Regions from separate parts of the Pantoea sp. GABEPS69 genome, predicted to be linked through region 1. Evidence: predicted binding sites of a transcription regulator. Region 1 holds the regulator's gene; the other holds the start of a gene.

Evidence for each region. Region 1 encodes PurR, which represses purine synthesis genes. Its sites were predicted from a motif close to CANGCAAACGTTTGCNTG; they were not measured.
Region 2: a site for PurR is predicted at 3,717-3,734, ahead of cvpA (colicin V production protein). Genes of this name have one in related genera too.

What each region holds. Positions count from the first base shown of each region.
Region 1 is NZ_CP118618.1:2,197,750-2,213,194, reverse strand. Features, by position in the region: gene cfa (cyclopropane fatty acyl phospholipid synthase) at 1-586, opposite strand, end outside; gene punC (purine nucleoside transporter PunC) at 895-2,097, opposite strand; gene punR (DNA-binding transcriptional activator PunR) at 2,218-3,123, shown strand; gene purR (HTH-type transcriptional repressor PurR) at 3,120-4,145, opposite strand; gene PVE98_RS10855 (YnhF family membrane protein) at 4,431-4,520, shown strand; gene PVE98_RS10850 (C40 family peptidase) at 4,567-5,367, opposite strand; gene PVE98_RS10845 (Grx4 family monothiol glutaredoxin) at 5,730-6,065, shown strand; gene rnt (ribonuclease T) at 6,107-6,784, opposite strand; gene gloA (lactoylglutathione lyase) at 6,896-7,303, opposite strand; gene PVE98_RS10830 (alkene reductase) at 7,415-8,512, opposite strand; gene PVE98_RS10825 (TetR/AcrR family transcriptional regulator) at 8,561-9,157, opposite strand; gene eptA (phosphoethanolamine transferase EptA) at 9,197-10,831, opposite strand; gene PVE98_RS10815 (DUF1289 domain-containing protein) at 11,041-11,280, shown strand; gene PVE98_RS10810 (aldo/keto reductase family oxidoreductase) at 11,338-12,234, shown strand; gene sodC (superoxide dismutase family protein) at 12,321-12,842, shown strand; gene PVE98_RS10800 (hypothetical protein) at 12,982-13,449, shown strand; gene PVE98_RS10795 (FUSC family protein) at 13,450-15,445, opposite strand, start outside.
Region 2 is NZ_CP118618.1:1,212,528-1,227,972, reverse strand. Features, by position in the region: gene argT (lysine/arginine/ornithine ABC transporter substrate-binding protein ArgT) at 1-663, opposite strand, end outside; gene PVE98_RS05900 (UbiX family flavin prenyltransferase) at 932-1,501, opposite strand; gene purF (amidophosphoribosyltransferase) at 1,614-3,131, opposite strand; gene cvpA (colicin V production protein) at 3,168-3,653, opposite strand; gene dedD (cell division protein DedD) at 3,906-4,682, opposite strand; gene folC (bifunctional tetrahydrofolate synthase/dihydrofolate synthase) at 4,672-5,946, opposite strand; gene accD (acetyl-CoA carboxylase, carboxyltransferase subunit beta) at 6,033-6,944, opposite strand; gene PVE98_RS05870 (DedA family protein) at 7,095-7,757, opposite strand; gene truA (tRNA pseudouridine(38-40) synthase TruA) at 7,785-8,588, opposite strand; gene PVE98_RS05860 (aspartate-semialdehyde dehydrogenase) at 8,588-9,598, opposite strand; gene pdxB (4-phosphoerythronate dehydrogenase PdxB) at 9,703-10,836, opposite strand; gene PVE98_RS05850 (helix-turn-helix domain-containing protein) at 10,895-11,674, opposite strand; gene PVE98_RS05845 (DMT family transporter) at 11,770-12,666, shown strand; gene flk (flagella biosynthesis regulator Flk) at 12,767-13,798, shown strand; gene PVE98_RS05835 (arabinose transporter) at 13,816-14,991, opposite strand; gene fabB (beta-ketoacyl-ACP synthase I) at 15,089-15,445, opposite strand, start outside.

The DNA.
Region 1 (15,445 bases):
CGCCGTGCACCACCGCGCCGTAGTGGCGAGCGGCATACTCTGCCAGCCCGCCCCAGCCGCAGCCGATGTCCAGCAGCGTCATGCCCGGCTCCAGCTGCAGTTTGCGGCAGATCATATCCAGCTTCGCTTCCTGCGCCTGCTCCAGCGTCTCGGCCTCTTTCCAGTAGGCGCAGGAGTATTGCATATAGGGGTCGAGCATCAGTGAGAAGAGGTCGTTCCCGAGATCGTAATGCTCTTTGCCCACGATCCATGCGCGTTTTTTCGACTGTAAGTTGGTGAGACGCGCGGCGGCCACGCGCAGCGTATCTTTGAAGTGGTGCGGCAACTGCTGGTCCAGCTTATGCTTCAGCACGCGGTGAAAAAACATATCCAGCCGTTCGCACTCCCACCAGCCATCCATATAAGCTTCGCCAAGACCAAGTGAGCCTTCCTGAATCACGCGCTTAAAAAAGTCAGGCTGTTTAACCTGAATATCCCAGGGGCGGCTGCCGTTGATTTCGATGTCCGCTTTTTCCAGCATTTCGTGGACAATGCGATACCAGTGGTTTTCTTCAAGGCTCACTTCTTCTATTAACGATGAACTCATAGCTACTCCATCACCTGTCCGCGTTGAACCTGAGAAAAAGAATAGTCAATTTCTCAAGGCCTGTGAGAAATGTCACGGATTGCTCCGTGCGCCTGATATCCGACGTTTTACAAAGGATTGGATCTGAAATTCGTTGTCTGACGCAGCAGGGAACGCGCGCGCAGACACCATCCGGGCGATAAGCTTCGCCTAATAATAAAACAATTATGTTATTGATTTGTTGCAGATTTATTGACCTGATCGAGTATATGCTCAACCAGGTCAGTATTCAACGACTTATTGTTAGGCAGCTAACTATAAAAGTTGCCTTAGTGATTATCCTGGCAGGGAGTGGTAACGCGGACAATATCCATTTGTGCGCTGGCGCGTCGCTGCCAGACGTAGCCCGCCATCGCCAGTGCGATAGTGGTCACCATAATCAGCGTAGTCATTAGCAGCGGCTGTTGTAAACCTGCGGAGACCGCCAGACTGGCAAGGAAGCAAAGACCGAGCTGCAGGGTATTCTGCAGCGCCGCGGCTTTACCGGTGGCGTGCGGGAACGGCAGCAGCGCATTCGACACCACGATCGGGTAAATCGCGCCGTTCGCCAGCGCCATGCCGCAAAAGGGCGCAAGCAGGGCGATCAGATTGTGGCTTCCGGTAAGCGCCACGCCGAAGAGCGTCGTCACGCTCAGGCTGTAAAGTGCCAGCAGCAAGGGGAGCAGCTGCGCGCCGGCAAAGCGGTTGAGCAGGGCGCGGCAGCCAAATCCGCCCAGCAGGAAGGCGATAGTTTGCGGAATATAGCTCAGGCCAATATCCGCCGGCGTCAGGCCCGCATCGGCGAGAATAAAGGGCGAGCCGGTCAGCCAGGCGAAAAAGCTGGCGGAGCAGGCGGCATAGATCAATACGTTGCCGCCATAGACGCCGGAGCGCAGCAGCGAGAAGAAGCCGGGCTGATCGCCCGCCTCTTTTGCCGTCGGGCGGCTGGCGGGCAGGCGCAGCGTCACCAGCATCAGCGCCACGCCGGTCAGCGTCAGCACCAGAAAGATCGAACGCCAGTGAAAGTGGCTAATCAGCCAGGCGCCGAGCAGCGGCGCCAGCGCGGGCGAAAGCGCCACCAGCGGCATAATGGTGGCGAACACCTTATTGGCGCGCGCGCGCGGATAGCGATCCACCACCAGCGCCTGCCAGCTCACCGCCGCAGCGCAGACGCCGATTGCCTGAATAAAGCGCAGCGCCAGCATCAGCACCGCATTTTCCACCCACAGCATGCCGGCGCAGCCGAGCGCGAACAGTCCCAGCCCCATCAGCAGAACCGGTTTGCGGCCGATGCGGTCGGAAAGCGGGCCCCAGAAAAGTTGACCGATGGCGAAACCCGCCAGGAACAGGCTCATACTGGCGCTGATAATGCCGGGCGAGGTATTAAAGCTGATCTGCATCGCGCCGAAGGCGGGCAGATACATATCGGTCGCCAGAAAGCCCAGCATGCTGAGCAGAGCGAGGTAGGGCATAAATCCTTTTGATGACAGCATGGTTTTTAATCTCATATTTCGTCAGGCAGGTTAAACGCGGCAAAGTGTAAAAGGGTGCGCCTGCCGCTGTGAAACGTTAATATTTGCAGAGTGCTGTGAAAATTTTTGAAAGGAAAAAGCATGTGGTCCGAATATGCGCTTGAAGTGGTAGACGCCGTGGCGCGCACCGGCAGTTTTAGCGCCGCCGCGCAGGAGCTGCATCGCGTGCCCTCTGCCGTCAGCTATACGGTGCGCCAGCTGGAAACATGGCTGGCGGTGCCGCTGTTTGAACGGCAGCATCGCGACGTGGCGCTGACCGCCGCTGGCGAGCATTTCGTGCGCGAAGGCCGCGAGGTTATCAAAAAAATGCTCGCCACCCGCAGGCAGTGCCAGCAGCTGGCCAACGGCTGGCGCGGGCAGCTCAGCATCGCGGTCGATCGCATCGTGAAGCTGCCACGCAGCCGTCAGCTGGTGACCGACTTCTATCGACACTTTCCCGATATGGAGCTGCACATCAGCTATGAGGTGTTTAACGGCGTATGGGACGCGCTGGCCGACGGACGCGTCGACGTGGCGATCGGCGCCACCCAGGCGATCCCGGTCGGCGGGCGCTTTTCCTTTCGCGATATGGGCGCGCTGAACTGGCGCTGCGTCGTGGCGCGCCACCATCCGCTGACGCAGCAGCCGCAGCTCGACGACGACGCGCTGCGCGTCTGGCCGTCGCTGGTGCTGGAGGATACCTCGCGCGCGCTGCCGCGCCGCATGACCTGGACGCTGGATAACCAGCGCCGACTGGTGGTGCCGGACTGGCAGGCGGGGCTGGCGTGCGTGCTGGATGGCTTATGCGTGGCGATGATGCCGGGCCATCTGGCGCGTCCGCTGCTGGATAAGGGCGAGCTGGCGGAGCTGACGCTGCCTGCACCCTTTCCGGAAAGTCACTGCTGCGTGAGCTGGTCGGAGGCGCGCGCATCGCCGGCGCTTAGCTGGTTGCTCAGCTATCTCGGCGATGCGCAAACGCTCAATCAGGAGTGGTTAAGCGAGGATTAACGGCGGTAGTCGCGGAACGGGCCGTCGCCGACCGAGCGGCGCTCAATCAGCGTGGGATGCACTTCGATGGTCTGCGACACTTCGCGTTTGCTGGTGATGCGATCGAGCAGCATCTCCAGCGCCTTCTCGCCCAGCTGGGCTTTAGGCTGATGCACGGTGGTCAGCGCCGGAGTGAAGTAGCGCGCGTTGCGCACGTTGTCATAGCCGATCACCGAAATATCCTGCGGCACGCGCAGTCCCATCTCGTCGGCGGCGCAGATCGCGCCCATCGCCATAATATCACCGCCGCAAAAGATCGCCGTCGGGCGCTGCTTCTGCTGCAGGATCTGCTGCATCGCCTGATAGCCCGATTCCGGTTCGAAATCGCCCTGTACGATCCATTCGGGACGCACCGCGATGCCTGCTTCCTCCAGCGCTTGCAAAAAGCCCGCATGGCGCCCGCCGCCGGTGTTGCGCTCCAGCTGGCCGGGAATGGCGCCGATATCGCGATGGCCGCGTTCAATCAGATAGCGTCCCGCCAGATAGCCGCCCTGGAAAGCGTTATCGAGCACGGTGTCGGTAAAATCGCCGCGCGATTCGCCCCAGTCCATGACCACCATCGGAATATTGCGGTTCTCTTCCAGCATCTTCAGCAGATCGTCCGGATACTCGGAGCACATCACCAGCAGGCCGTCGACGCGCTTCTGCGCCATCATCGACAGATAGGCGCGCTGCTTTTGCAGATCGTTGTGGGCGTTGCCAAGAATTAAGGTGTAGCCCCGCTCGAAGCAGTGGTGCTCGACCGCTTCGATGATTTCCGCAAAATAGGGCGCTTCGCTGGAGGTGGCAAGCAGCCCCAGCGTTTTAGTGTGGTTGACCTTCAGGCTGCGCGCCACGGCGCTGGGCGAATAGTGTAATTCCTGAATCGCCTGCCAGACGGCGTTGCGCGTCTCTTCCGCAACGAAGCGCGTTTTATTGATCACGTGGGAAACGGTGGTGGTGGAAACACCCGCGCGCTTCGCGACATCTTTAATTGTTGCCATTAAAAAGAGACTCCAGAACTTATCAATAACCCACTGATAAGCATAATGTTAAACGTTTGCGTCCGCTAAGAGAGTTTTCTGTTAATTCGCTACAGTTTTTGTCGGTGAAATACTCACTGGGCAGGACAAAACAGGGGCTGTTGCGTACGAACGGTACGGGCGTTGCGTCAGTTGCGCAACAAAGCCGGGGATTCTAACAAGGCTTGCGGGATAAAACGAGATTTTTACCGACAACTATGGGAAAATCGCACAAGACCCTGATAATTGTGTGGATAAGGAGAGGAAATGAGCACCGATTTGAAACTGGCATTAATGACCACCGGCGCGGCGCTGCTGATGATTGTGGCCTTTAGCTTTACCGCCGTCATGCACTAACAGACAGCGATAAAAAAACCGGGATTATCCCGGTTTTTTTTCGCGTTTAGCGAATGGTTTTCGGCGTCATTACCCGGCGCGCGCCGATATAGTGACGCTGCCAGTAATCATCCGAGAGCCCGCTAATCTGGATATCTTTTCCGGTGCGCGGCGACTGAATGAATTTGCCGTTGCCGAGGTAAACCCCGACGTGGTCGGCGGTGCCGCGGCCGTTGATACGAAAGAAGACCAGGTCGCCTTTTTCCAGCGACTCGCGCTTCACCGGCGCAGCGTCGCGCAGGTGGTACATTTCGTTGGCGGTGCGCGGGATTCTGAATTTTACCAAATCTTTATAGGCGTACCAGACGAGGCCGCTGCAGTCGAAACCGGTATGCGGCGAGGTACCGCCCCACTGATAAGGCTTGCCCAACTGACCCATCAGCTTGGTCATCGCCGTTTCGCGCGCTTTCTGGTAACGCAGGCGATGGGACTTGCTCATTTTGATGGTGGGCGTGCCGTCGCTATCCAGCAGCGGGAGAGTAGCGGCTTTTACGGTGCTCAGCGAGCGCTGGCGGCCATAGCGTTTGCGAGAAGATTTCAGGGTTTTTTTGGTGTCGGCGGCGGAAGGGGAAAGCTTAGCCGTTTCAATTTTCTTCTGCTTTTTCAGTTTGAGTTTTTGCGCAGTAGAAGGGCGCGCTTTTTTCGCGCTGGTTTTAACCGGTCGCCGTTTGCGGCGCTCATCTTCGCGCGCGCTTTTTTTCTCCGCCTTGTGCAGGCTGGCGTTAACCGGCGCTTGCGGTGAGGCCGAAGCGATGTTCATGAACAGCTGCGCGAAAGCTAATATAAAGAGCGTAATCAGTAATCGCATAGTCCGGTTACAGGGTTAGCGGTTACGACAACAGGCCGTAACGAGGTTAGAAAAATCTGATCGGAGATCAGCGCCGGGGCCATTCTAAGCCAGGTTTTTTTCAAAAGTTAAGCCATTTTTCTATTAAACTGTTACAGGGTTGCATCTGACTCATAAATGAGCGATTTCAGCAGTTTATAGCAGCAAAGTTATTACCAGTTATGAACAGCTTAAGTTTTGATTATCGTCAGAAAAAGCCAGATCTTTACTAAAGAACTTAACAAACATGGCGGTTTCGCCTGGCAAGCGAGAAATTGTCGTTTTCAGGGACGGGGCGAAGTCGCTACAATAAACAAACACGAAGTAGGGAATTAAGGAAGGCAATTATGAGTACTGTAGAAAAAATTGAGCGCCAGATCGCAGAAAACCCGGTCCTGCTGTATATGAAAGGCTCGCCGAAACTGCCAAGCTGCGGTTTCTCTGCGCAGGCGGTGCAGGCGCTCTCTGCCTGCGGTGAGCGCTTTGCTTACGTGGATATTCTGCAGAACCCTGATATTCGCGCCGAGCTGCCGAAATACGCCAACTGGCCGACCTTCCCGCAGCTGTGGGTAGACGGCGAGCTGGTCGGCGGCTGCGATATTATCGTCGAAATGTTTCAGCGCGGCGAACTGCAGTCGCTGATCAAAGAGACGGCGGAAAAGCACAAAGAAGCGGAATAAAAGCAGCGCAATAAAAAAGGCCGACGCAAGTCGGCCTTTTTTTACGCCTGTTCCGGCGTCGCTTCCGCGTCGTCGTCGCTCGCCGCCATCGGCAGCGGCCAGCCGCCCAGCCGTTTCCAGCGGTTCACCAGTTCGCAGAACAGCGTTGCCGTCTGCTCGGTATCGTAGAGCGCAGAGTGCGCCTGGGTGCTGTCAAAATCCATGCCTGCCGCTTTACAGGCTTTCGCCAGTACCGTTTGCCCCAGCACCAGCCCGCTCAGCGCAGCGGTGTCGAAGGTGGCAAACGGATGGAAAGGGTTGCGCTTCAGCCCGGCGCGCCCGGCGGCGGCCATCATAAAATTAAGGTCGAAGGTTGCGTTGTGCGCCACCATGATGGCGCGATTACAGTGGTGATCCTTGATGCCTTTGCGCACCATCTTGAAAATGGCGTGCAGCGCCTCATATTCGCTGATCGCGCCGCGCAGCGGGTTGCTGGGATCGATGCCGGTAAACGCCAGCGCCTCCGGATGAAGCAGCGCGCCTTCGAAAGGCTCGACGTGGAAATGCAGCGTCTGGTCGCGGTGCAGCCAGCCGTCTTCGTCCATTTTCAGCGTGGTGGCGGCGATCTCCAGCAGCGCATCGGTCTGCGCGTTAAAGCCTGCGGTCTCGACATCGATCACCACAGGATAGAAACCTCGGAAACGTTGATTCAGCGCGTTCAGGGAGTTCGTTTCAGACATCAGCATCTCATAGCAGAAAATAGGCAGCGCGCATTATGGCAAAAAAAAGAGGAGGGTGCAGCAGAAGGGAAAGCTTCAGCCTGCCGCAGCGTGCAGACTGAAGCGGCAAACTTAGTTGCCCAGGCCGTGACCGGCATGTTTATTTTCGATCAGCTCGATCTTGTAGCCGTCTGGATCTTCGACGAAGGCGATAATGGTGGAACCGCCTTTCACCGGACCCGCTTCGCGCGTGACCTTGCCGCCCGCGTTGCGGATGCGGTCGCAGGTGGCTGCCACGTCATCCACGCCCAGCGCGATATGGCCGTAGGCGTTGCCGAGATCGTAGCTGTCCACGCCCCAGTTGTAGGTCAGCTCGATGACTGCGCCTTCGCTCTCTTCGGTATAGCCAACGAATGCCAGCGTATATTTATACTCCGTGTTTTCGCTCTGACGCAGCACGCGCATGCCGAGAACGCGGGTGTAGAAGTCGATGGAACGTTGCAGATCGCCAACGCGCAGCATGGTGTGAAGTAAACGCATAACATCCTCTTTTATTAAATCGTCATCTTCTGATGACTCAAACGCTAAGTATAGCGGTGAAAATAGCAAAAAACGGCCGCTGGCGTAACCGTTGTCACGCCAGCGTCACGCTTAAAGCGTCGGGTAGTCGGTATAGCCTTCCGCGCCGCCGCCGTAGAAGCTCTCGGGGCGCTGCGGGTTGAGCGGGGCGTCCTGCTGCAGACGCGCCACCAGATCGGGGTTGGCGATAAAGTCGCGGCCAAAGGCCACGGCGTCGATCAGGCCGCGCGCAATCAGATCGTCCGCTTTCTCCACGGTATAGGCGCCCGCGCCGATAATCACGCCGGGGAAGATCGCGCGCACTTTTTCGCGGAAGGCGTCGCTGTAAGGCTTGCCGCCCGCCCAGTCCGGCTCGGAAAGGTGCAAATAGGCGATATTGCGTTTCGCCAGCTCGCCGATATACCACAGCGCGGCTTTCTCTTCTTCAGGGCCATTATCCAGGTTCTGGAAGCTGCCGATCGGCGAAACGCGAATGCCGACGCGATCGGCAGACCAGTTGGCGATGGCGGCGTCGACCACTTCGAGCGCGAAGCGGCCGCGTTTTTCAATGCTGCCGCCATATTCATCGGTACGACGGTTGGAGTCTGGCGCCAAAAACTGATGCATCAGATAGCCGTGCGCCGAGTGCAGCTCCAGCAGATCGAAGTCCGCCTCGCGCGCGTTGGCGGCCGCCTGGCCGAAGTCGGCCACAATCTGTTTGATCTCGGCGATGGTGAGCTCGCGCGGCGTCGAGGTCTCTTCGCGGTAGACGCTGCCGTCTTCCGCGCGCAGCGAGGTACGCGTGCCGGCGGCGATGGCGGAGGGCGCGACAGGCGCCTTGCCTTCCGGCTGCACGCTGTTATGCGAAATACGGCCGGTGTGCCACAGCTGAACGGCGCTGTGGCCGCCCGCCTCGTGAATGCCTGCGTTAATCGCTTTCCAGGCGGCAATCTGCGGCTGGGTATGCAGACCCGGCGCGCCGGCGTAGCCTTTCGCCTGGAAGGAGACCTGCGTCGCCTCGGTGATAATCAGGCCGGCGCTGGCGCGCTGACGATAATATTCGCCCATCAGCGGCGTCGGAATGTCGCCTGGCTCGATGCTGCGCAGACGCGTCAGCGGCGCCATAAATACGCGGTTCGGTACGGTAATCGCACCTACTTTAAGCGGGCTAAACAGCTGGGTACTTGCCATAACAACTCCTGTAGTAGACCGGTCTGCTATAAAACAACGTTTTTAAAATCAGTGGGTTTGCAGCCACTGTTCGAGAGTGCTCAATGCGAGGCGCAGCGGCTGCGGCTCGCGGGACAGCTTGCTCTGCAGGCTGGCGCCCAGCCACAGAATATAGATCACTTCCGCCATCTCGCGCGGCGCGTAGGGCAGCTTCATCGTCTCCTGCCGCAGCGCTGCTTCCAGCGTTTGCGTATAAGCCGCGATAATGCGGCTGGCGCCGCGCTGCAGGGCGTCGCGCATCGGCTCGGAGAGATCGCAGACTTCCGCGGAGAGCTTCACCGCCAGGCAGCCGACGATATGTCCCTGTTCGCTGAACAGCTGCTCGGCCTGGCGAAAGTGCGCCAGCAGACGCTCGCGCGGCGTGCCTTCGCCGTGCTGCAGCCGCGCCTCGACCTGCTGGTGCAGATGGAGAAAGTAGCGCTCCAGCAGCGCCACGCCAAACGCCTCTTTCGAGCGGAAATAGTAGTAGAAAGAGCCTTTCGGCACCTCCGCCAGCGTCAGCAGCTCGCTGAGTCCCATTCCGGTGAAACCGCGCTGCAGGCAGAGCTGCTCGCCGGTAGCGAGCAGATGTTCACGGGTTTCGGTACGTTGCAGCGTCTTGTTCATGGCGCTTAAGGTAGTAGACCGATCGGTCGGATGCAACCGCTAGCCCGCCTTACGGCACGTTCTGATCATGTCGAGCTGCGGCTGGTATTCGCGGGTCTGCACGTTGAACATCCCCAGCAGCGTATGGAACAGATTGTCCTGCGACACCTCCGCCGTCGGCGCCTGCTGGCGCAGGCAGGCCTGATTGATGCCGTAGGTCCTGGCGTAATCATCCGACATCCACAGCAGCAGGGGGATATGCGTCTGCTGAGACGGCGCAAACAGATAGGGCGCACCGTGCAGATACATGCCGTGTTCGCCGAGCGATTCGCCATGGTCGGAGAGATAGACCAGCGCCACGTTAAAGCGGTCGCTCAATCCCTTCAGCATATCGATGGTGCGGGCGATCATATCGTCGCTGTAAAGCAGCGTATTGTCGTAGGTATTCATCAGCGCCTGATGGTCGCAGTCCTGAATCTGATTGCTGTCGCAGGTCGGCTTAAACTGGCGGAACTGCGGCGGATAGCGACGATAGTAGGCGGGGCCGTGGCTGCCCATCTGATGCAGCACGATAATGCCGTCGTTATTCAGGCTGTGGGTATAGTTGTCCAGCCGATGCAGCAGCACGTCGTCGAGGCAAGATCCCGCCTGACACCAGGCGTCCAGCTTCCACAGCGTCATATCGGTATGCGGCACGCGATCGCAGGCGCCTTTGCAGCCGCCGTCGTTTTCACGCCACAGCACGCTGATGCCCGCATGGCCGAGGATATCCAGCACGCCATCCTGATGATGCGCCAGATCAGCGTCGTAGTGAGCGCGCGGCATATTAGAGAACATGCAGGGCACGGAGATGGCGGTTTCCGTGCCGCAGGAGGTCGCCTGCGGATAGTAAATGACATTCTGCTTTTTCAGCTGCGGGTTGGTTTCTCGCGGGTAACCGCCCAGCGAAAAGTTTTCTGCGCGCGCGGTTTCGCCGACGACCAGCACCACCAGCGTTTTTTTCTGCTCCGCGGCGATGGTGGGGCCTTTATGCGCATCCTGTCCGATATGCACCCAGGCCTGGCTGCCTTTCATCCAGCGATTATTAACGTAGTGGCCGGCGCCGCTGACGATGTTGGCTGGCGTGACCATTTTGACCAGCCCTTTGTTATTGCGGATCAGCGAGGCGTAATCTTTATAAAAAAGCAGCGCCATCAGCAGAATAACGCCCAGCGACGCCGCCATAAACAGCGCGCGCCACGCGAGATTCATCCACCAGCATTCGCGGCGTTTGAAGCGCGTCAGAAGTATGACGATGGTCGGCGCCACGCCCATCAGCAGCAGCCAGATAACGGCGTTACGGCTGAGCAGCGCGGTGGACTCCTGCAGATCGGTTTCAAAGACGTTCTGCACCATATTGGTATCGATAACGGTGCCGAAGCTAAACATAACGTAATTTGCCGCCGCGCTCGTCAGGATCAGCACCGCCAGCAGCGGCTTGCGCAGGTAAGGCCAGGCGATCAGATTAAAGATCAGGCCGAACGCCGCCGTCAGCACAAGGGGCAGGCTGGCGGCAAAGAAGTAGTCGTGCAGAGATGTATAAGGAATGCGTTCCCAGGCGCGGAACAGAAACAAACCGTTCAGGACCAGCGCGAAGAACAGGGAAACCGCCAGATTAAAGGTGTTTTCGTGACAGCGTAACTTTTTCAACTGCATGAGTATCCAGTAAAAAAACAAATGATAGCCAAAAGAGAATAAAGGTAATAACTTGGGAAAACCTTAACAAAGGCTCAACACTATGCGCGGAATTATCTGTTTAGCCAAACTAATTAGTTACATTTAGTGACGAGACGCGCGGGCCGCAGCGAGAAAGGCACGCACCTTAAGCTATCTTTAAAAGAGATAATCAGCGAGGTGGAGAGCCTGTGGCGGAGCAACTTGAGTTTTTCCCGGTACCCAGTCCCTGTCGTGGCATCTGCCAGGTGGATGCGCGCGGCTACTGCCTCGGCTGCCTGCGCAGCCGGGAAGAGCGCTTCAACTGGATGAAGTTCAGCGACGCGCAGAAGCGCGACGTGCTGCGTCTGTGCCATCAGCGCCGCCTGCGTCTGCTGCGCCAGCAGAAACCGGAAGACGATGCCGAACCGCAACAGCCATCCCTGTTCTGAGCGCTTTTCGTTATACTCCCTGACACTGACTGAAAGAGCAAACACAGGGATATCACTATGCTACAAGCGCAACAGATCTCGCCGCAGGGGCCCGCTTTCTCTCCGCTGATCATGGGTTACTGGCGCCTGATGGAGTGGGGAATGACCCCGCAGCAGCGCATCAGCTTTATCGAACATCATCTCTCGCTAGGCATCACCACGGTCGATCACGCCGATATCTATGGTGACTACCGCTGCGAAGCCGCCTTTGGCGAGGCGCTGAAGCTGTCGCCCGGCTTGCGCGATCGCCTGCAGATCGTCACCAAATGCGGCATCGCCACGCGCGCGAAGCCTGAACATCGCATTGGACATTACATCACCGACAAAGCGCATATCGTGCAGAGCGCGGAAAACTCGCTGCGCCATTTCGCCACCGACCGGCTCGACCTGCTGCTGATCCATCGTCCCGATCCGCTGATGAACGCCGATGCGGTGGCCGAGGCGTTTCTGGCGCTGCATCAGAGCGGTAAAGTGCTGCATTTCGGCGTGTCGAACTTCACGCCGTCGCAGTTCGCGCTGCTGCAGTCGCGTCTGCCCTTTACGCTGACCACCAATCAGGTAGAGATCTCGCCGATTCAGCAAAATGTTTTGCTGGACGGCACCCTCGACCAGTGTCAGCAGCTGCGCCTGCGGCCTATGGCGTGGTCCTGCCTGGGCGGCGGCGAGCTGCTTCAGGATCCGCATTATCAGCCGCTGCGCGACGAACTGGAGCAGGTGCGCCTCGAAACCGGCGCCGCCAGCCTGGCGCAGGTAGTCTACGCCTGGGTGCTGGCGCTGCCGAGCCAGCCGCTGCCGATCATCGGCTCCGGCAATCCTGAACGCGTCAGCGAAGCGGTGGCGGCGCTTGAGGTGACGCTGGATCGCCAGCAGTGGTTCCGCATTCGCAAAGCGGCGCTGGGTTACGATGTGCCCTGAAGCGTAAAGCTGTGTCAAGCAGCGGCGCAGATCGGAAATTGCGGCCAGGCTTATCACACCCTGTGGGAGATAAGAGGCAAGCGATAATGAAAAAATCGGTCTTAGCATGTCTGTTCGCGATAAGCGGCGGCCTGGCCGGCAACGCGCTGGCGCAAGAGGTCACACTGCATAAAGTGAGCGCCGAGGGCATCGGCGAGGCGATCGGCACGGTCGATATCGAACAGACGAATTACGGTCTGCTGTTTACACCGAAGCTGAACGGCCTGACGCCCGGCGTGCACGGCTTTCATGTTCACGCCAACGGCAGCTGCGAACCCGGCGTCTCTGAAGGCAAAACGGTGGCGGCGGGCGCGGCGGGCGGCCATCTCGATCCGCAAAAAACCGGCAAGCACCTCGGTCCCTACGGCGAGGGCCACCTCGGCGATCTGCCAGCGATCTACGTCAATGAGAAAGGCAGCGCCGACTATCCGGTGCTGGCGCCGCGGCTAAAATCTCTGGATGAGATCAAGGGCAAGGCGTTAATGGTGCATATCGGCGGCGACAACCACGCCGATCATCCGCAGCCGCTCGGCGGCGGCGGCGGGCGCTACGCCTGCGGCGTGATTTGATGGTTCGTTCACCGACGGCTCCTTATGGAGCCGTTTTATTATCGTTTAGTTTAGTTTCCAGCTATGTTCTCCTGATGATTTACCGCCTATGATACTGATTCTGGACACTTTCATCTGGTGCGATCAAAGGAGAAAAGGAATGAGGAAAACGGGCGCACTGCTGCTCTGTCTGCTGCTGGCGGGCTGCGATCAACCCAATGAAACCCAGCTCAGGACTGAAGCAGGACGTCAGCTACAGCGCACCATTGACGCCAGCCCGGCGCGCGCCGAGTGCGAGTCCATCGCGAAAGGGCGCGAGTGGCTGAGCCACAGCGCGCGCAAACGGCTTGAAGAGAAGGGCTGCCAGTATATCTTGCGCAGCGCCACCGAAACCAACTTCGAGCAAACGGCGATCTACCGCACCAGCATGACCATGGTGTGCGGCAGCATTATCGGCAAGAGCTTTACCGGCAGCGAAATTCGGCGGCGTTTCATCTACTCGCCGGAAGAGCGCGAGCTGGTGATTGAGCCGATGTCCGCCAACGATAAAACCCGTTTCGAGCAGCGTAAGACCCTGGCGCAGCTGCAGGCCGATTTCGACCGCCAGCAGCTGCAGTACTGCAAATAGCTATTCCGGCACCGCCTGTTTCAGCTGCGCCAGCGAACAGTGCAGCCGCCATAAAATACCCGCCAGCGTATTCGCCTCCGTATCGCCCTCCGCCACCAGCTGGCGGATGGTCTCCTCCAGCGTCGTCAGGGTCTGATCGAGCGAGCTGTGGCGCACGCCGCGCGCGCTGATGATGCGCTGCAAATCCTGCAGGCTCGCCTCGCGCATCTGCGCCAGCGCGGCTGACGCAGGCTGCCAGTCGCGCAGCTGCCAGACAATATGCGAACAGTTGAGCAGCACCACGCCCCAGCGCAGCAGCCAGACGCGCGCCTGCTCGTCGCGGCTGCTGCTCAGCTGGCTGATGCGATGGTAGATCTGCGATTCAAAGCGGCTTTCGCTCAGGCGCGGACGGCGGCGCAGCTGGTCGAGAAACGCCATGCGCAGCGCGCGGATATGGCGGCGGCTGCGGCGCGCGTCGGAGCTGGGACGCAGGACCTGAAACGCCAGCCAGGCGAGCATTACGCCGCACACTTTGGCGATATTGTCGTTGAGGAAATCGGCGTAATCCCAGCTCGGCGGGTTGGTCACCGCGATAAACGAGCCCATAAAGACAATAAACTGGCCCCAGAGGGCGGCGCGCTGCTTTTGCTGCAGCTTAAACAGCTGCAGCGTCAGCAGTAGCGGAAACAAAAACAGCAGAAACTGCCACAGCTGGGAGATCTGCACCATCAGGCCGAACTTCATCACAAAGCTGAACAGCGACAGCCAGAGCAGGGTTTTCAGCAGCAGCGTGACGCTGCCGCTGGGCGAGGGCGCAGACGAGTAGAGTACGCAGGCGATGGCGGTCAGGGTCAGCGCCGCCGCGCCGGCCGACCATTGCGTCGTGATCCAGAAGGCGCAGCCTCCCACGACGGCGCAAAAGGTGCGCAGCGCGCTCCAGCCCGCTTCGGCGCTGTCGGTTTCCCGCGCCAGCGCGGGCACGGGCGGCGGCTGAAAGCGGGTATCGGCGTCGGCGCGGGCCAACAGGCGGATCCAGCGGCTGACGTTGAGATACATCCAGCAGAAATAGCGCAGGCGCTGGCAAAAGGCGCGCTGGCGGTAATCGCCGTCGGCGGCGGGGGTGACGCTGCGCAGGATCTGCGCCAGCCGGTACTTGTCGCACTGCGCGCTCGCCAGCTCCTGCATTAGAGCGTCGATGGCGTGGTAGAGCGGCTGCGGCGCGTCGGGCCAGTTAAGCAGCATACGGCGCAGGCTGGAGAGCACGCTGGTCAGGCGCAGCTGCTGGTGCAGCACGTAGTTGAGCACGTTGTTCTGGCGGCGAAAGCGATAGTGGCTCCAGAACGCCTGAATCCGCAGCAGGTTCATGGTGAGAATCTGGCTGATCACCGCTTCATGGGCGGCGCGCACCTTATCGACCTCGGTAGGCTGCAGCAGCAGACCGGCGTGCTCCAGCAGGCGTGCATGCATCTTCTGCAACGAGGCGATCAGCGCCTCGCCGTCCGAGGTGCTCGGCAGCACCATCATCATAAACCCGGCGCACAGAATGCCTGAAATCACCTCGCAGACGCGCGCCTGCGTCAGATTCCAGAGATCCGTCGCATCGGTCAGGTCGACGCTGCTGAAAACGATAATCGCCGCGGTGTAGCCCGCCAGCGAAAAGGCGTAGGCCACATTGTTCTGATAGTGGTTGGCGATGCCGGTGCAGAACGCCAGCCAGCCGGCGATAAAAAAGGTGAATAGCCAGGGTTCGTTGAGGGTATGGCCGGCGATCAGCAGCGCGGCGCCTGCGCCCATCAGACTGCCGACGATGCGTCCGAGGCTTTTGCTTATCGCGCCGCCGACGGTGGGAAAGCTGATCACTGCTGCCGAGGTCATCGCCCAGTAGGGCTCATCCAGGTCGAGCGCATAGGCGATGCTGAGCGCCAGGCACATGGCGATGGCGTTGCGTAGCGCGTAACGCCACTGACTCGCGTCTGCCTTCACCCAGGGAAGCTGGTCCCACGCCAGCCAGTGCAGA
Region 2 (15,445 bases), 990 kb from region 1:
CAGTCCCATGCCGGTGCCGACGCCAAAAATCTTGTCGTCTTTCACCGCCGGACCGGCGAAGGCGTAGTTCTTGCCTACCGGCTGCTTCAGGAAGCCTTCGCTCGCCTGCACTTCATCCTGAAACGCCGCGTCGATACGACCCGCGTTCAGATCCTGATAAACCAGATCCTGGTTCGCGTAAGGCGTTACGTTGACGCCTTTAGGGCGCCAGTTCTGATTGGCGTAGGTTTCCTGCGTGGTGCCCTGCAGCAGGCCGATGTTTTTGCCTTTCAGCGACTCGATGGTCGGCTGAATCGGCGAGCCTTTCGGCGCCACCAGACGGGCGTTGGCCGCATAGAGTTTGTCGGAGAAGGCGATCTCTTCCTGACGTTTGGCGGTAATGGAGAGCGAGGAGATGATGGCGTCGATCTTCTTCGCCTTCAGCGACGGGATCAGCGCGTCGAAATCGCTCTCGACATAGGTGCACTTCGTATTGATGCGTTTACAAATTTCGTTGGCAAGATCGATATCGAAGCCAACGAGCTGTCCTTGCGCGTTTTTCGATTCAAACGGCGGGTAAGTCGGGTCAGTCCCAATGCGAATCGACGACGGCACCGCGGCGAAAACGCTGGCGGCGCTGGTCAGGCCCAGCATGAGAGAAAGAGCCAGAACTCGCTTTTTCATAGATTACCCTCAGTGAAGTGCTTTTTGTTATGGGTGCGTGATGTGTTTGCGCTTGTTAAGCCACATATTTCTTGCATATTTCATGCCAGCAATGCAAGCCATTCGCGCGCCCGGCAGCGCGTCAGTAAGGCGTTGCCGCCGGGTTTGTGAGGGAAATATATCAGTGATGTCAGAGAGAAAAAGCGACCTTGTTAACTTTTGGTGCACCAAATGCACGAAGAGTGATCGCTAGCGCGCATTTGCACCTGGTCAGTGCAAAATATGACGGTTATGCACCATTCCAGCGCGTAAAAAGATCCTGCGGCAGCGTAATGTCGAACTGATCGACGACGCGGTTAACCGTCTGATCCACCAGCTCCATAATCGACTGCGGGCGATGATAAAAGGCCGGCACCGGCGGCATTATCACCGCGCCCAGCTCGGCGGCGGTGGTCATCATACGCAGATGACCGATATGCAGCGGGGTTTCGCGCACTCCCAGCACCAGCTTGCGCTGCTCTTTCAGCACAACATCGGCGGCGCGCGTCAGCAGGCTGTCGCTGTAGCTGTGCACGATGCCGGAGAGGGTTTTCATTGAGCACGGCAGGATCGCCATGCCCAGGGTCTTGAACGATCCCGACGAGATGCTGGCGGCGATATCGCGCACGTCATGCACCACATCGGCCAGCGCCTGCACTTCGCGCAGCGTATAGTCGGTCTCCAGGCTAAGCGTCTGCCGCGCCGCCGGACTCATCACCAGATGGGTTTCTACCTCGCTGACCTGCTGCAGCACCTGCAACAGCCGCACGCCGTAGATCGCGCCGCTTGCGCCAGAGATGCCAATGATGAGTCGTTTCATGCGTGTTCCTTGCGGGTTCAGAGAGGCGCTATGATAGCGCGGGCCAGAACAGGAAAACAAACGGGGCGGATTTCTCCGCCCCGTACTTTTCCTGTCATCGCTGAGAACGCGCTTAGCCTTCGTTATGCAGCTCGAGGTTCTCGACTTCGTTCTGACGCTGCAGCGCTTTGGCGTCGTCGTTGCGCAGCGACTGGAGATACTCCAGGTACTGCTGATCGACATCTTTGGTGACGTAGACGCCGTTAAACACCGAACATTCGAACTGGGCGATATCGGGGTTCTCTTCGCGCACCGCTTCGATCAGGTCGTCCAGATCCTGGAAGATTAGCGCGTCGGCTTTAATCAGCTGGCAGATCTCATCGACTTCGCGGCCGTGCGCGATCAGCTCGGTGGCGCTCGGCATATCGATGCCGTAGACGTTCGGGAAGCGAATTTCCGGCGCGGCGGACGCCAGGTAAACGCGTTTCGCGCCCGCTTCGCGCGCCATCTCGATAATCTGCTCGGAGGTGGTGCCGCGCACGATAGAGTCATCCACCAGCAGCACGTTCTTGTCGCGGAACTCGGCGCGGTTGGCGTTGAGCTTGCGGCGAACGGCACTGCGGCGCAGCTGCTGGCCCGGCATGATAAAGGTGCGGCCAACGTAGCGGTTTTTCACAAATCCCTGACGATAGGGCTTGTCGAGAATGCGCGCGATCTCCAGCGCGATATCGGTAGAGGTTTCCGGAATCGGGATCACCACGTCGATATCGAGATCTTCCCACTCGCGGGCAATTTTCTCGCCCAGCTTGGTGCCCATGCGCACGCGCGCGCTGTAGACGGAGATCTTGTCGAGGAACGAATCGGGACGCGCAAAGTAGACGTACTCGAACAGGCACGGGTTGCTTTTTGGGTTCTCGGCGCACTGGCGCGTAAACAGCTGGCCTTGCTCGGTGATATAGACGCCTTCGCCCGGCGCGACGTCGCGCAGGAACTCAAAGCCCAGCGTATCGAGCGCCACGCTCTCGGAGGCAACCATATACTCGACGCGGCTGTCAGGCAGTACGCGCTTGCCCAGCACCAGCGGACGAATGCCGTTGGGATCGCGGAAGGCGACCATGCCGTGGCCGATGATCATGGCGACGACGGCGTAAGCGCCCCGCACCTGCTGATGCACCGCTGCCACCGCCGCGAAAATGTTATCCGCTTCCAGCGGGTCGTTCTGAAAACGGTCCAGCTCCTGCGCGAAGATATTCAGCAGGATTTCAGAGTCTGATGTGGTGTTGACGTGACGGCGGCCCTTTTCGAACAGGTGCTTGCGCAGGTCGTGCGCGTTAGTCAGGTTACCGTTATGGGCCAGCGTAATACCGTACGGCGAGTTAACGTAGAACGGCTGCGCTTCAGAGGCGCTGGAGCTGCCTGCGGTCGGGTAGCGAACGTGGCCGATTCCCATATTGCCCTGCAGACGCTGCATGTGGCGAGCTTCAAAGACATCGCTGACGAGGCCGTTCGCCTTACGCAGACGGAAGCACTTCAGCGCATCGATAGTACAAATGCCTGCGGCGTCCTGCCCGCGGTGCTGCAGCACCGTTAACGCATCATAGATCGACTGGTTGACCGGCATAAACCCGGTGATACCAACAATACCGCACATGTTGTCATTTCCTCATTAGCCGCACTCCCGGTGGCGTCACCGGGGCAAAAAACTCGACGTGCTTTTCAGGTAGTCAAAAAACCATCTGATTATATAACTGAACTGGGGAATGAGCTGGGACTGCTGCCAGTCCGGACTTTTGGAAAAGCCGGTGAATGTGTCGAGGAAGAAAAGGATCGCGCTAACGATCAGCACGCCGCGTAACGCCCCGAAACAGACCCCCAACACCCTGTCGGTTCCCGACAGGCCGGTCTTTTCAACCAGCGAGCCGATCACATAATTGACTATCGCGCCGACAATCAGCGTCGCGACGAACAGCACCGCGATGGCGATGCCGTTACGCACCAGTTCGTCGTCAAAACCTGTAAACCAGACTGCAAGGTAGGCGTAGTAATGACTGGCGACAAAAAACGCGCATCCCCAGGTAACGAGAGATAAGGCTTCACGGACAAACCCTCGAATCAGGCTGACCAGAGCCGAAAAACCAACTACCGCAATAATGACGTAATCAATCCAGATCATGAACTCTTCCAGCGCCAGTGCGTTTGCACCCCTGCATCCAGTTCGGGGCGCATTCTAACAGAAAAAGAAAACGTTTGCGTAGCGCTTTTCCTTTTCACCTTCCATAAAAAGGGCGATGAAAAAAACTTTCCTCGCCCTCTGGAGATTCAACTGTTCAAGCCGTTGAATCTAAAATATTTATATTGCGCCGCGCGGCTTTAACACTGCGTGCGGCGCCGCCTTTTTATACCATAGGCGGCGCCAATCGATGCCTTAGCGCGCGCTATAGGGCTTCACCACGCCGCCGAGGCCGGAGACGCTCTGCAGCTCTGAAAGCGAGCTCTGCAGTTTGGCTTTTGAAGCGTCTGGGCCGACATAGATACGGGTGATTTGTCCCTGCACGGGCGTAGACGGCACGGTAAAGGAGCGATAGCCCGACAGACGCAGCTTCGCGACAATTTCGCTCACCTTTGCCGCGTTTTTCAGCGCGCCGAGCTGCACCACGTAAGCCTGACCGGCAGGCGCGCTCTGCTCTGCGGCCTTTGGCGTTTCCACTGGCTTAGCCGGTTCGCTCTGCTTCGTTTCTACGGGCTTCGTTTCCACCGGCTTAGACTCGACCGGTTTCGGCTGCGCTTTCGGCTGCTCGACCGGTTTCGCTTTCGGCGTTTCCGCCGGCCGGGTTTTCGGCTGCTCAACCTGACGCGGTTTCGCCGGCGCGTTCTGATGCACCGGCGGCGGCGTCACCACGCTGGGTTCGCTTTCGCTCTGCGGCGTGGCGTTGCCCTGCTCGGCGACCGGGTTGGCGGCGGCGCTGCTGCCGCTGCTTACCGCGCTGCCCGCGCCCTGCGGCGGCTGCGCCGGCAGCGGCTGCGTCACCGGCGGCACCATCTCGCTATCCTGCTGGTCGTCCGGCTTCGGCACCAGCGGGATCGCCGCGAACTCCTCTTTATAGTGCTTCTTTTTGCCGTCCAGCAGGCCCGGCAGCACAATCACGCCGACCGCCACCAGAATAATGGTGCCGACCAGGCGGTTCTGAAACTTACTTGCCACGACCTTTCTCCGTCTCTGTCGATTCCATGACCTGCGCCACGGTATGGAAAGATCCACATACCAGCACGATGCCCTGCGCCTCGGCCTGCCCGCGCGCCGCCTGCCAGGCGCTTTCCACGTCGGCAAAGGCGGTCGCCGCGTCGCGAGGCAGATGCGCCATTAGCTCATCGGCGGTGGCGCCGCGCGGTCCGTCAAGCGGCGCGCAGTACCAGCGATCGATTTGCGGCGCCAGCGCCGTCAGGGTGCCGGCGATATCTTTATCATGCAGCATCCCCACCACCGCGTGCACCCGGCCGCGTTTCGGCAGCTGCGCCAGACGCGATGCCAGATAGCTCGCCGCATGGGGGTTATGCGCCACGTCGAGGATCACCCGCGGCGATTCGCTTACCGTCTGAAAACGGCCGGGCAGGATCGCCAGCGGCAGGGTATTGCGAATAATCGCTTCGCTGACCTTCAGGCCGGAGGCGCGCAGCGCCGCCAGCGCCGTGGCCGCATTGGGCAGCGGCACCTGCGGCAGCGGCAGGTCGTTCAGCTCGCCCTGCGCGTCGCGGTAAGCCCAGCTTTCCGGCTGCTGGCTGTAGTGCCAGTCACGGTCGCGACGCAGCAGCTGCGCGCCCTTCTCCGCCGCGACGGCAGCGATGCTGGCGGGCATATCCGGCTCGCCGACCACCGCAGGCTTGCCGCCGCGAAACACGCCCGCTTTCTCGCGGCCGATGCTTTCACGATCGGGGCCGAGCCAGTCGGTATGATCCAGCGCGATGCTGGTCACCACCGCCACGTCGGCGTCGACGATATTGGTGGCGTCCAGGCGGCCGCCCAGCCCGACTTCGAGGATCGCCACATCAAGCTGCGCCTGTTGAAACAGGTTCAGCGCGGAGAGCGTGCCGAATTCAAAATAGGTCAGGGAAACGTCGCCGCGTCCCGCTTCGATTTTCGCAAAGCTGGCGGTATGCAGTGCGGCGTCAAGCTCTTCGCCCTGCACGCGCACGCGTTCGGTATAGCGCACCAGATGCGGCGAGCTGTAGACGCCGACGCGGTAGCCCGCCGCCATCAGCAGCGTTTCGAGCGTACGGCAGGTGGTGCCTTTGCCGTTGGTGCCGGCGACGGTGAAGACGAAGGGCGCGGGTTTTAGCAGGTCGAGGCGCTGCGCGACGCAGCGAATGCGATCCAGGCCCAGCTCGATGGTCTGCGTGTGCAGATGCTCAAGATAGTAAAGCCACGTGGCCAAAGGCGACGTGGCTTGAGGAAGGTGAAGAGTGTCCATATGTCCCGTTTAACAGATTTTGACCCGGTTCAGCCGGTTCGACGGTGCATTGGTGAAAGGCGCGGCGCGCGCGCCTCTCTCTCCTGTCAGGCCTCGTTGCTTTCCGGCTCTTCCGCAGGCGCGGTCGGTTCGCCATCGTGCAGCGGCGCGGGAAGATTCATCATCTTCGCCAGCAGGCTCGCCAGTTTATAACGCATTTCCGGGCGGCGAATGATCATATCGATCGCGCCCTTCTCAATCAGGAACTCGCTGCGCTGGAAGCCCGGCGGCAGCTTTTCGCGCACGGTCTGCTCGATAACGCGCGGACCGGCGAAGCCGATAAGCGCCTTCGGCTCAGCGACGTTAAGGTCGCCCAGCATCGCGAAGCTGGCGGAAACGCCGCCCATGGTCGGGTCGGTCAGCACCGAAATATAGGGCAGACCGCGCTCCTGCATTTTGGCCAGCGCGGCGCTGGTTTTCGCCATCTGCATCAGCGACATCAGCGCTTCCTGCATACGTGCGCCGCCGCTGGCGGAGAAGCAGATCAGCGGACAGTTGTCTTCCAGCGCCTGCTCGACCGCACGCACGAAGCGCGCGCCGACCACCGAGCCCATCGAGCCGCCCATAAAGGCGAACTCGAACGCGGCGGCCACAATCGGCATGCCGTGCAGCTGGCCTTTCATCACGATCAGCGCGTCTTTCTCTTCTGTCTCTTTCTGCGCGGCGGCAAGGCGATCCTTATACTTCTTGGAGTCGCGGAATTTCAGGATATCCTTCGGCTCCAGCTCGCTGCCCAGCTCGGTCTGCGTGCCCTGATCGAGCAGGCTGTTGAGGCGCTCGCGGGCGTGCATGCGCATGTGATGGTCGCACTTCGGGCAGACCTCAAGATTACGCTCCAGCTCGGCGCGGTACAGAACCTGACCGCAGCTGTCGCACTTGGTCCAGACCCCTTCCGGGATGCTGGCACGGCGTGCAGGCGTAACGTTGCTTTTATTAAGAATGCGTTCAATCCAGCTCATTGAAGACCTTTTTGTTTAAAACTGACCTGGTCCAGTCATCTTATTTGCCGCTGAAAACCGCTTCAGCAGACATGAAATGTCGCTCATTAAACCACAACCCATTCCGACTGTGGATAAAAATCTGGTCTAACCGCGGCGCGACCGAACCCGTTACGGCTGTTTACCCTGTTTCGCCTGGCGGCGATGACGCCACACTTCAATCACGCCGGGCAGCACCGACACTACAATGATCCCCACGATCAGCAGCTTAAGGTTCTCCTGCACCACCGGCAGGTCGCCAAACAGATAGCCCGCGTAGGAGAACAGCAGCACCCACGCCAGCGCGCCGGCGACGTTAAACAGGGCGAAATGGCGATAGGACATATGCCCCATGCCGGCGACAAAAGGCGCAAAGGTGCGCACAATCGGTACGAAACGCGCCAGGATGATGGTTTTGCCGCCGTGGCGATCGTAAAACGCATGGGTTTTATCGAGATAGCTGCGGCGGAAGATGCGCGAGTTCGGATTGCTGAACAGACGCTCGCCGAACAGACGGCCGATGGTGTAGTTCACCGCGTCGCCCAGCACGGCGGCCACCACCAGCAGCGCCGCCATCAGGTGGACATTGAGGTCGTTGCCCGGCAGCGCCGCCAGCGCGCCCGCTACGAACAGCAGCGAGTCGCCCGGCAGGAAAGGCGTGACCACCAGGCCGGTTTCGCAAAACAGGATCAGGAACAGAATGGCGTAAATCCAGATGCCGTACTGCGCAACCAGCTCGGCCAGATGCACATCAATATGCAGAATAAAATCAACCAAAAAATGGACGAACTCCATAACGCCTCTCTGAAATGACCTGCTAAATTAATCCACCAGGAACAACGGCCCCATTGGCGGTTCGGGTAACGCAAAATGCGACGGATAATCCACCGCCACTAAATAGAGTCCTTCCGCTCTGGCCGTCGCCGCCGCCAGGGTGCGATCTTTCGCCGCCAGCAGCGTCGCCATCCACTCCTCCGGCTGGTTGCCGCAGCCGATCTCCATCAGGCTGCCGACGATATTGCGCACCATGTGATGCACAAAGGCGTTGGCCTTGATATCGACGATCACGAACGCCCCCTGCCGCGTGACGTTCAGGTGCATCACGTTGCGCCACGGCGTGCGCGACTGGCACTGCACGGCGCGGAACGAGGTAAAGTCGTTTTCGCCCAGCAGGCACTGACCGGCGCGGTGCATCTTCTCAGCATCCAGCGGATGATAAAAATGGGTGACGCCGCGTCCCAGGATCGCCGGACGCAGCCGCTGGTTGTAGATCAGGTAGCGGTAGCGCCGCGCCGTCGCGCTGAAGCGCGCGTGGAAGTCGTCCGGCACCGCTTTTACCCAGCGCACTGCGATATCCTCCGGCAGATTGGCGTTGACGCCCAGCGTCCAGGCGCCGTCGGCGCGCTGCGACGTGGTTTCGAAGTGCACCACCTGGCCGGTGCCGTGCACGCCGGCGTCGGTGCGCCCGGCGCAAAACACGCTCACCGGGTGATTCGCCACTTTCGACAGCGCTTTTTCCAGCTTCTCCTGCACGCTGCGCACTTCCTGCTGGCGCTGCCAGCCGTAGTAACGGCTGCCGTCATACTCGACGCCCAGCGCCAGCTTATAGGTCTGACCTTCCGACATTACCAGAGATACTCCTGCACCAGCTTCTCAGCCGTTTTCACCGCCATCAGCGCGCCGCCGAAGCGAATGTTGTCCGCCACCGACCAGAACTGCAGCAGTTCGGGAATGCCGTAGTCGTTACGCACGCAGCCGATGCTGAGCTGTTCGTTGCCGGAGGCGTCGCCCACCTGCGTTGGATAGCTCTCTTCGTCGCTCAGATTGATATCGGCCGCCTGCGCCAGCTCGGCGCGCGCCTCGTCCGCCGACAGCGGACGCAGGCTCTCCAGGTGCACGATCTGCGCGTTGCCGTAAAACACCGGCGCCTGCACGCTAGTGACCGCTATCGGCAGCCCGTCGTCCTGCAGCACCTTACGCACCTGCTCGACCAGGCGACGCTCGCTGGCGACGCTGCCCTCCGCGTCGGCCTGCTGCGGCAGCAGGTTAAACGCCAGCTGACGGCCGAAAAAGTGCTCTTCCGCCGGCACGCCGTTAAGCAGTCGCGCGCTCTCGCCCGCCAGGCCGTCGACCGCGCTTTTGCCGTGGCTGGAGACGGAGAGCAGGTTAGTGACCTGCAAACGGCCCAGGCCCGCCGCGTCAACCAGCGGCTTGATGGCGCTGAGCAGCTGACTGGTCAGGCTGTCGGCGACGCTCACCAGGTTGCGGTTGCGATAGTCCGCCAGCACCTGCGGGTTAACGTCCGGCACCACCAGCGGCACGTCTGGCGACAGCGCGAAGCAGTCGCTGCTGTCGATCACCAGACAACCGGCGCTGGCGGCCTCGTCGGCATAGCGCGCCGAGGCGTCGCGTCCGGCGACGAAAAAGGCGAGCTGCGCCTGCGACCAGTCGAAATCGGCCGCGTTTTCGACGCGCAGCGAGCGCCCCTCAAAACGCAGCGTTTCGCCGGCGCTGTTTTCGCTCGCCAGCAGATACAATTCACCAACCGGGAACTGGCGTTCCGCCAGCAGTTCCAGTACAGCGTTCCCTACTGCGCCTGTCGCGCCAAGTAGCGCAATATTCCAGCCGTCAGACATGTTGGTTTACTCCAGACAATGACATAAAAACAGAAGGCGGTGATATTCACCGCCCAGGTTTCGGAATTATCCCCCGCCGCGTCCGGCGCGGCGAGAAGATTAATTTAGCTGTTGTTGAGACGCGCGCAAAAACCGAGGGCGTTCAACAGGCTGGCGGTTTCTGCGTCGTTGCAGATCACCTCCAGCGATGACCACTCGCGGCGCTCCTGATAGGTTTTACGCAGGCGGTCGAATTCGCCGGGTTTCGCCGCCACTTTACGCAGCGGCGCGTCGTCGCGGCGCACATCATACACCAGATGTGCCAGACGTTTCAGCGTTGCCTGATCGAGCGGGCCGTTGAGCGTGACGCTGCTGAATTCCGGCGTCGGCAGCAGCTCGCTGAGCGGCACCTGCTGCGGCTGACCGAGGAAGTCGCACCAGGCTTCGAATACCTGGGTAGTACCGCGCGCTTTCCCCTCCAGCGTATAGCCAGCGATATGCGCGGTGCCGATATCCACGCGCTCCAGCAGCTCGAGCGACAGCGCCGGTTCTGGCTCCCAGACGTCGAGCACTACGCTGAGATCGCGGCGCATTTTCAGCACCTCCAGCAGCGCGGCGTTATCCACCACCGGCCCGCGGCAGGCGTTGATCAGAATGGCGTTGGGCTTCAGCGCCATCAGCAGCGCCGCATCGGCGAGATGCCAGCTTTTATAGCGGCCCTCTTTGAACAGCGGCGTATGGAAGGTCAGGATATCTGCCTCCGCTACCAGCGCGTCGAGCGAGCGGAAGTCGCCTGCGTCGCCGCGATCGGCGCGCGGCGGATCGCACAGCAGGGTTTTTACGCCCCAGGCTTCCAGCCGTTTTTGCAGCCGGCCGCCGACGTTGCCGACGCCGACGATGCCGACTGTGCGGTCGCGCAGCGCGAAGCCGTCGCGCTCCGCCAGCAGCAGCAGCGCGGAGAAAACGTACTCCACCACCGCGATAGCGTTGCAGCCCGGCGCGGCGGAGAAGGCGATGCCCGCCTGTTGCAGCCAGGCTTCATCGATATGATCAGTGCCCGCCGTGGCGGTGCCAACGAACTTCACCGGCTTGCCCGCCAGCAGTGCTTCATTTACCTGCGTCACCGAGCGCACCATCAGGCCGTCGGCATCCTCCAGCTCCTGCTGCGGCAGCGGACGGCCCGGCACCGCCAGCACCTTGCCGGTACGGCTGAACAGTTCACGCGCATAGGGCATATTTTCATCGACAAGAATCTTCACCACGGCTTTCCTGCTGGTTGCGTTATTGAGATGCGTTATTGTGGCACAAACGCGCCGGTTAACCCAGGCGTGCGCGGTAGCGATCCGGCGTGGTCCCCGCCTGCTGCTGGAACATCACGATCAGCGCCGACGCTGAGCTATAGCCGAGATCGTGCGCAATCGCCTGCACGCTTTTGCCCTGCCCCAGCTGCGCGACGGCGTGCAGAAAACGCAGCCGCTGCCGCCATTCGCCGAAAGACATATGCAGCTCCTGACGACAGCGGCGCGCCAGGGTGCGCTCGGTGGTAAAGACCCGCGCCGCCCATTCCGCCAGCGTGGTGTTATCGCCGGGATGCGCCTCCAGCGCGTGCAGCACCGGCGCGAGAAACTTATCCTGCGAACCGGGCAAATAGCTCTCCTGCACCGGCGCCAGCCGCAGCCGATCGCGCAGCACCTCGCACAGCCGCCACTGCTCCGCGCTCTCTGGTTGTTCGAGGCCGAGGCGGGCGAACTCGTCCATAATCGCATGCACGATGGCGTCGACGTTTAGCAGGCACGCCTGCTGCGGCAGGCCGTCGCACAGCGCGGCGGCGAGATTAAAGGTGCGGAACTGCGCCTGCTGATGGTTATAGCTGGCGTGCCGCTGTCGCGGCGGTATCCAGATAGGGACGCTGGCGGGCGTCAGCAGCCGTTCGCCCTCGACGTTCATCTCCAGCACGTGACGCGTCACGAAGATCACCTGTCCCCATTCGTGAGCGTGCGGCAGATATTCGGTTTTCGCGTTGGTTTGTTCATAGCGCATAAAATAGCGAAGCCGCAGCGCATCTTCGGGCGGCTGGTATTTAACCTGTAAATTCATTCTGTCCGGTCAGCAATGTTTTTTTGTCTGCTTTTAACTATCTCCTTAAAAGCGGTCAAAAGTAAACTAGCCGCCTACATCCGCAGGAGAAGACCATGAACTTACTTTTTCCGCTGCTGGCGGTGCTGATCTGGTCGGTGAATACCATCGTCAGCAAGCTCTCCGCCGGCAGCATCGATCCCGCCGCTATTTCGTTTTATCGCTGGCTGCTGGCGCTGGTGGTGCTGACGCCCTTCGCGCTGCCGGGCGCGTGGCGACATCGTCACGCCATCCGCGCCAGCCTGGGACGCCTGCTGATCCTCGGCCTGCTCGGCATGGTGCTCTACCAGAGTCTGGCCTACTACGCGGCGCACAGCGTCTCGGCGGTGATGATGGGCATTCTCGGCGCCACTATTCCGCTGCTCACTATTCTGCTGAGCCTGGTGGTGCTGCGGCTGGCGCCGACGCGCGGCATTCTTATCGGCGGCGTGCTGTCGTTCGCGGGCCTGGTGTGGCTGGTGAGCGAAGGCCATCCCGCCCAGCTGCTGCACCAGCGTCTCGGCAGCGGCGAGCTGATGATGCTGGCTGCCTCAACCTCCTACGCACTCTACGGCGTGCTGACCAGGCGCTGGGCAATCCCGCTGCCGACGTGGCAGAGCCTCTACGTGCAGGTCTTTTTCGGCGTACTGCTGCTGCTGCCCGGCTTTCTGCACGCGCCCGACGTCGCGCTAAATGCGCGCAATATTCCGCTGGTGCTGTTCGCCGGCCTGTTCGCCTCGATTATCGCGCCCTTTCTGTGGATCCTCGGCGTGCAGCGTCTGGGCGCCAGCACCACCAGCATTTTTATGAATTTCGTTCCGGCCTTTACCGCCGTTATCGCGGTGCTGTTTCTGCATGAGCAGCTGCGCGCTTATCACTGGATTGGCGGCGCCATGACGCTGGTGGGCGTGATCCTCGCTCAGCGCCTGAAGACTCCGCTCAGGCGTCCTAAGGCGGAGCCGACGCCCGGCTGAATAAACAGTGGCCCCCGTGGGATTTCCCGGGGGCTTTTGCTATCATGGCGCATCTTTTTTCCGGCGCACCCCACGCTGTCTTGTTTTCAAGGATTCCGCCATGCAACCTCTTAGCGGCCCCGGTGCGCCGATGGGCGATCGCTCTGCTGTCACGCCGTCAAACGGCGCGGCCCGTCCCGGCGCGACGCCTGGCGAGCAGCCACTCTCACCGGCCCAGCGCACCACGCTGGAGCGCCTGATCGTGCGCATTATCTCCTTCAGCAACTTAAAAGCGCCTGAACTCTGGGCGGGCGTGCAGCGCGAAGTGGGGGTAAAAAGCGAAGCGGAGCTGCAATCGCGCCATTTTCCGGCGGCGGAGCAGTATCTCAATAGCCGTCTGACGCAGGCGGAGACCGGACGCGCCACGCGTCAGCTGCTGACCCAGCTCACCGACCTGCTGCCGAAGGGCAATAACCGTCAGGCGGTAAGCGATTTTATTCGTCAGCAGTTTGGCCAGACAGTGCTGAGTTCGCTGTCGCAGGATCAGCTGCGTCAGGTGCTGACCATGCTGCAGAACGGCCAGATGGCGATCCCGCAGCCGCAGCAGTCGCGCACTACCGACCGCACGCTGCTGCCCGCCGAGCACCAGACGCTGAACCAGCAAATCGCCCGGCTGGCCGCCGCCACCGGCGAGCCCACCGGCAAAATCTGGGCTTCGGCGCTTAAGCTGGTCAACCTCACCAGCGGCGATCCCATTCCGTCGCGCCACTTCCCGCTTTTGACGCAATATTTGCAGGTGCGTCAGACGCTGAGCCAGCACAGCGCGCCGACGCTGCAGGTGCTGGAGGCCTCGCTGAAGCAGCCGCTCGATAGCAACGAACGCCAGCAGCTGGAGGATTACAGCCTGCAGCGCTTCCAGGCGACGCCGCAGACGATTCTGACGCCGGCGCAGACCCAGGATCTGCTCAACCATCTTTTTGCGCGCCGCGCCGAAAGGCATCAGGAACAGCCGCTGGCCGACAGCGCGCTGCGTCCGCAGCCCATCTGGGCGCCTTTTATCGCCGCGCTGCCCCAGCCGCTGGCGCAGCGCCCGATGCTGGGCGTCGCCGCGGCGCTGATCGTCGTCCTCTTGCTGCTCTGGCTGGTGATCTGAGTGAGACGCCGCGCGCGTCAGGCGCGGCGGGAAAAACGCCAGGTAATGAAGATCCCCAGCAGCGCGCAGCAGGCGCCGGCCACATAGACGGAGCCGTAGCCAAGCGCGGTCGCCAGCAGTCCGGCAAGCGGCCCGCTGGCGCCGTAGGCGACATCCTGAAAGGCGGAGAAACCGCCCAGCGCCGTGCCGCGCACCTGCGGCGAAACGCGTTTTACCACCTCCACGCCCAGCGCCGGGAAAATCAGCGAACAGCCGCAGCCGGTCAGCGCCGCGCCGATAAGCGCTATCCAGCCTTCAGTGGCGAATGCCAATAGCAGCAGACCCGCCGCCTCCACCAGCAGCGAAATCAGCGCGACGCGGATGCCGCCGTGCCGATCCGGCGTGCCGCCGAACAGCAGACGCACCAGCACAAAGGCGACGCCGAACGCCGTCAGGGTAAAGCCCGCGTTGCCCCACTGCTGCGCGGCGAAGTAGAGCGAGGTGAAGGTGCCGATCACCGCAAAGCCGACGCCCTGCAGCGCCAGCGCGAAGCCCGGCTGGAAAATGGTGCGGATCACGCTGACCAGCGACGGCCGCTCGCCGCCCACCACCGGCACCGGACGGATGGCGCTGTTGAGCGCCAGCGCCACCAGCGGCAGCGCCGTGGCCACCGCGCTCAGCAGCGCAAAGCCGCCGTGCTGATGCAGCAGCAGACCGAGCGGCGCGCCGGCCGCCAGCGCGCCGTAGATCGCCATGCCGTTCCATGACATCACCAGACCGGATCGCTTCGCGCCCACCAGCCCCAGCCCCCACGTCAGGTTGCCGGTAAGCAGCAGGCTTTCGCCGAAGCCGAGCAGCAGACGCCCCAGCGCCAGCAGCGCGAATTTAATCAGCGCCGGCGCCGGCAACAGCGCGGCGGCGAGGTAAGCGACGCCCACCAGCATAATCGCCAGCATCCCCTGCTGAGTGGTGCGCTTCGCCCCGTGTCTGTCGGCGCGGCGACCGGCAAAGCCGCGCGTCAGCAGGGTGGCGAAAAATTGCACGCCCACCGCGACGCCGACCATCACGTTATTCATGCCCAGTTCCTGATGCACATAGAGCGGAATAACCGGCAGCGCCAGCCCGGCGGTTAGATAGGTAATAAAGACGGCCAGCGAGGAGCAGGCCAGCGGCAAGGTAGACGCAGCCTGCGGTTCAGTTGCGGTGGTGGTCATAACGGACGTAGCTCCCTGATGTCAAACACGTCTGCACCCGATCCACAAAAAGAAAAAGGGCCGGTCAGACCGGCCCTTTATAAAACATTTTTAGCAATTACGCCTGAAACTTACGCATCGTCAGGGTGGCGTTGGTGCCGCCGAAGCCGAAGCTGTTGGACATTACGGTGGTCAGCGCTTTTTCCGTCGGTTTAGTGACGATGTTCATGCCTTCCGCCGCCGGGTCCGGGGTTTCGATGTTGATGCTCGGCGCGATAAAGCCGTGCTCCAGCATCAGCAGGGTGTAGATCGCTTCCTGTACGCCCGCTGCGCCCAGCGAGTGGCCGGTCATCGCTTTAGTGGCGGAGATAGCCGGCGTGTTGTCGCCGAAAACTTCACGGATAGCGCCCAGCTCTTTCACGTCGCCTACCGGCGTAGAGGTGCCGTGGCTGTTGAGATAGTCGATTGGCGTATC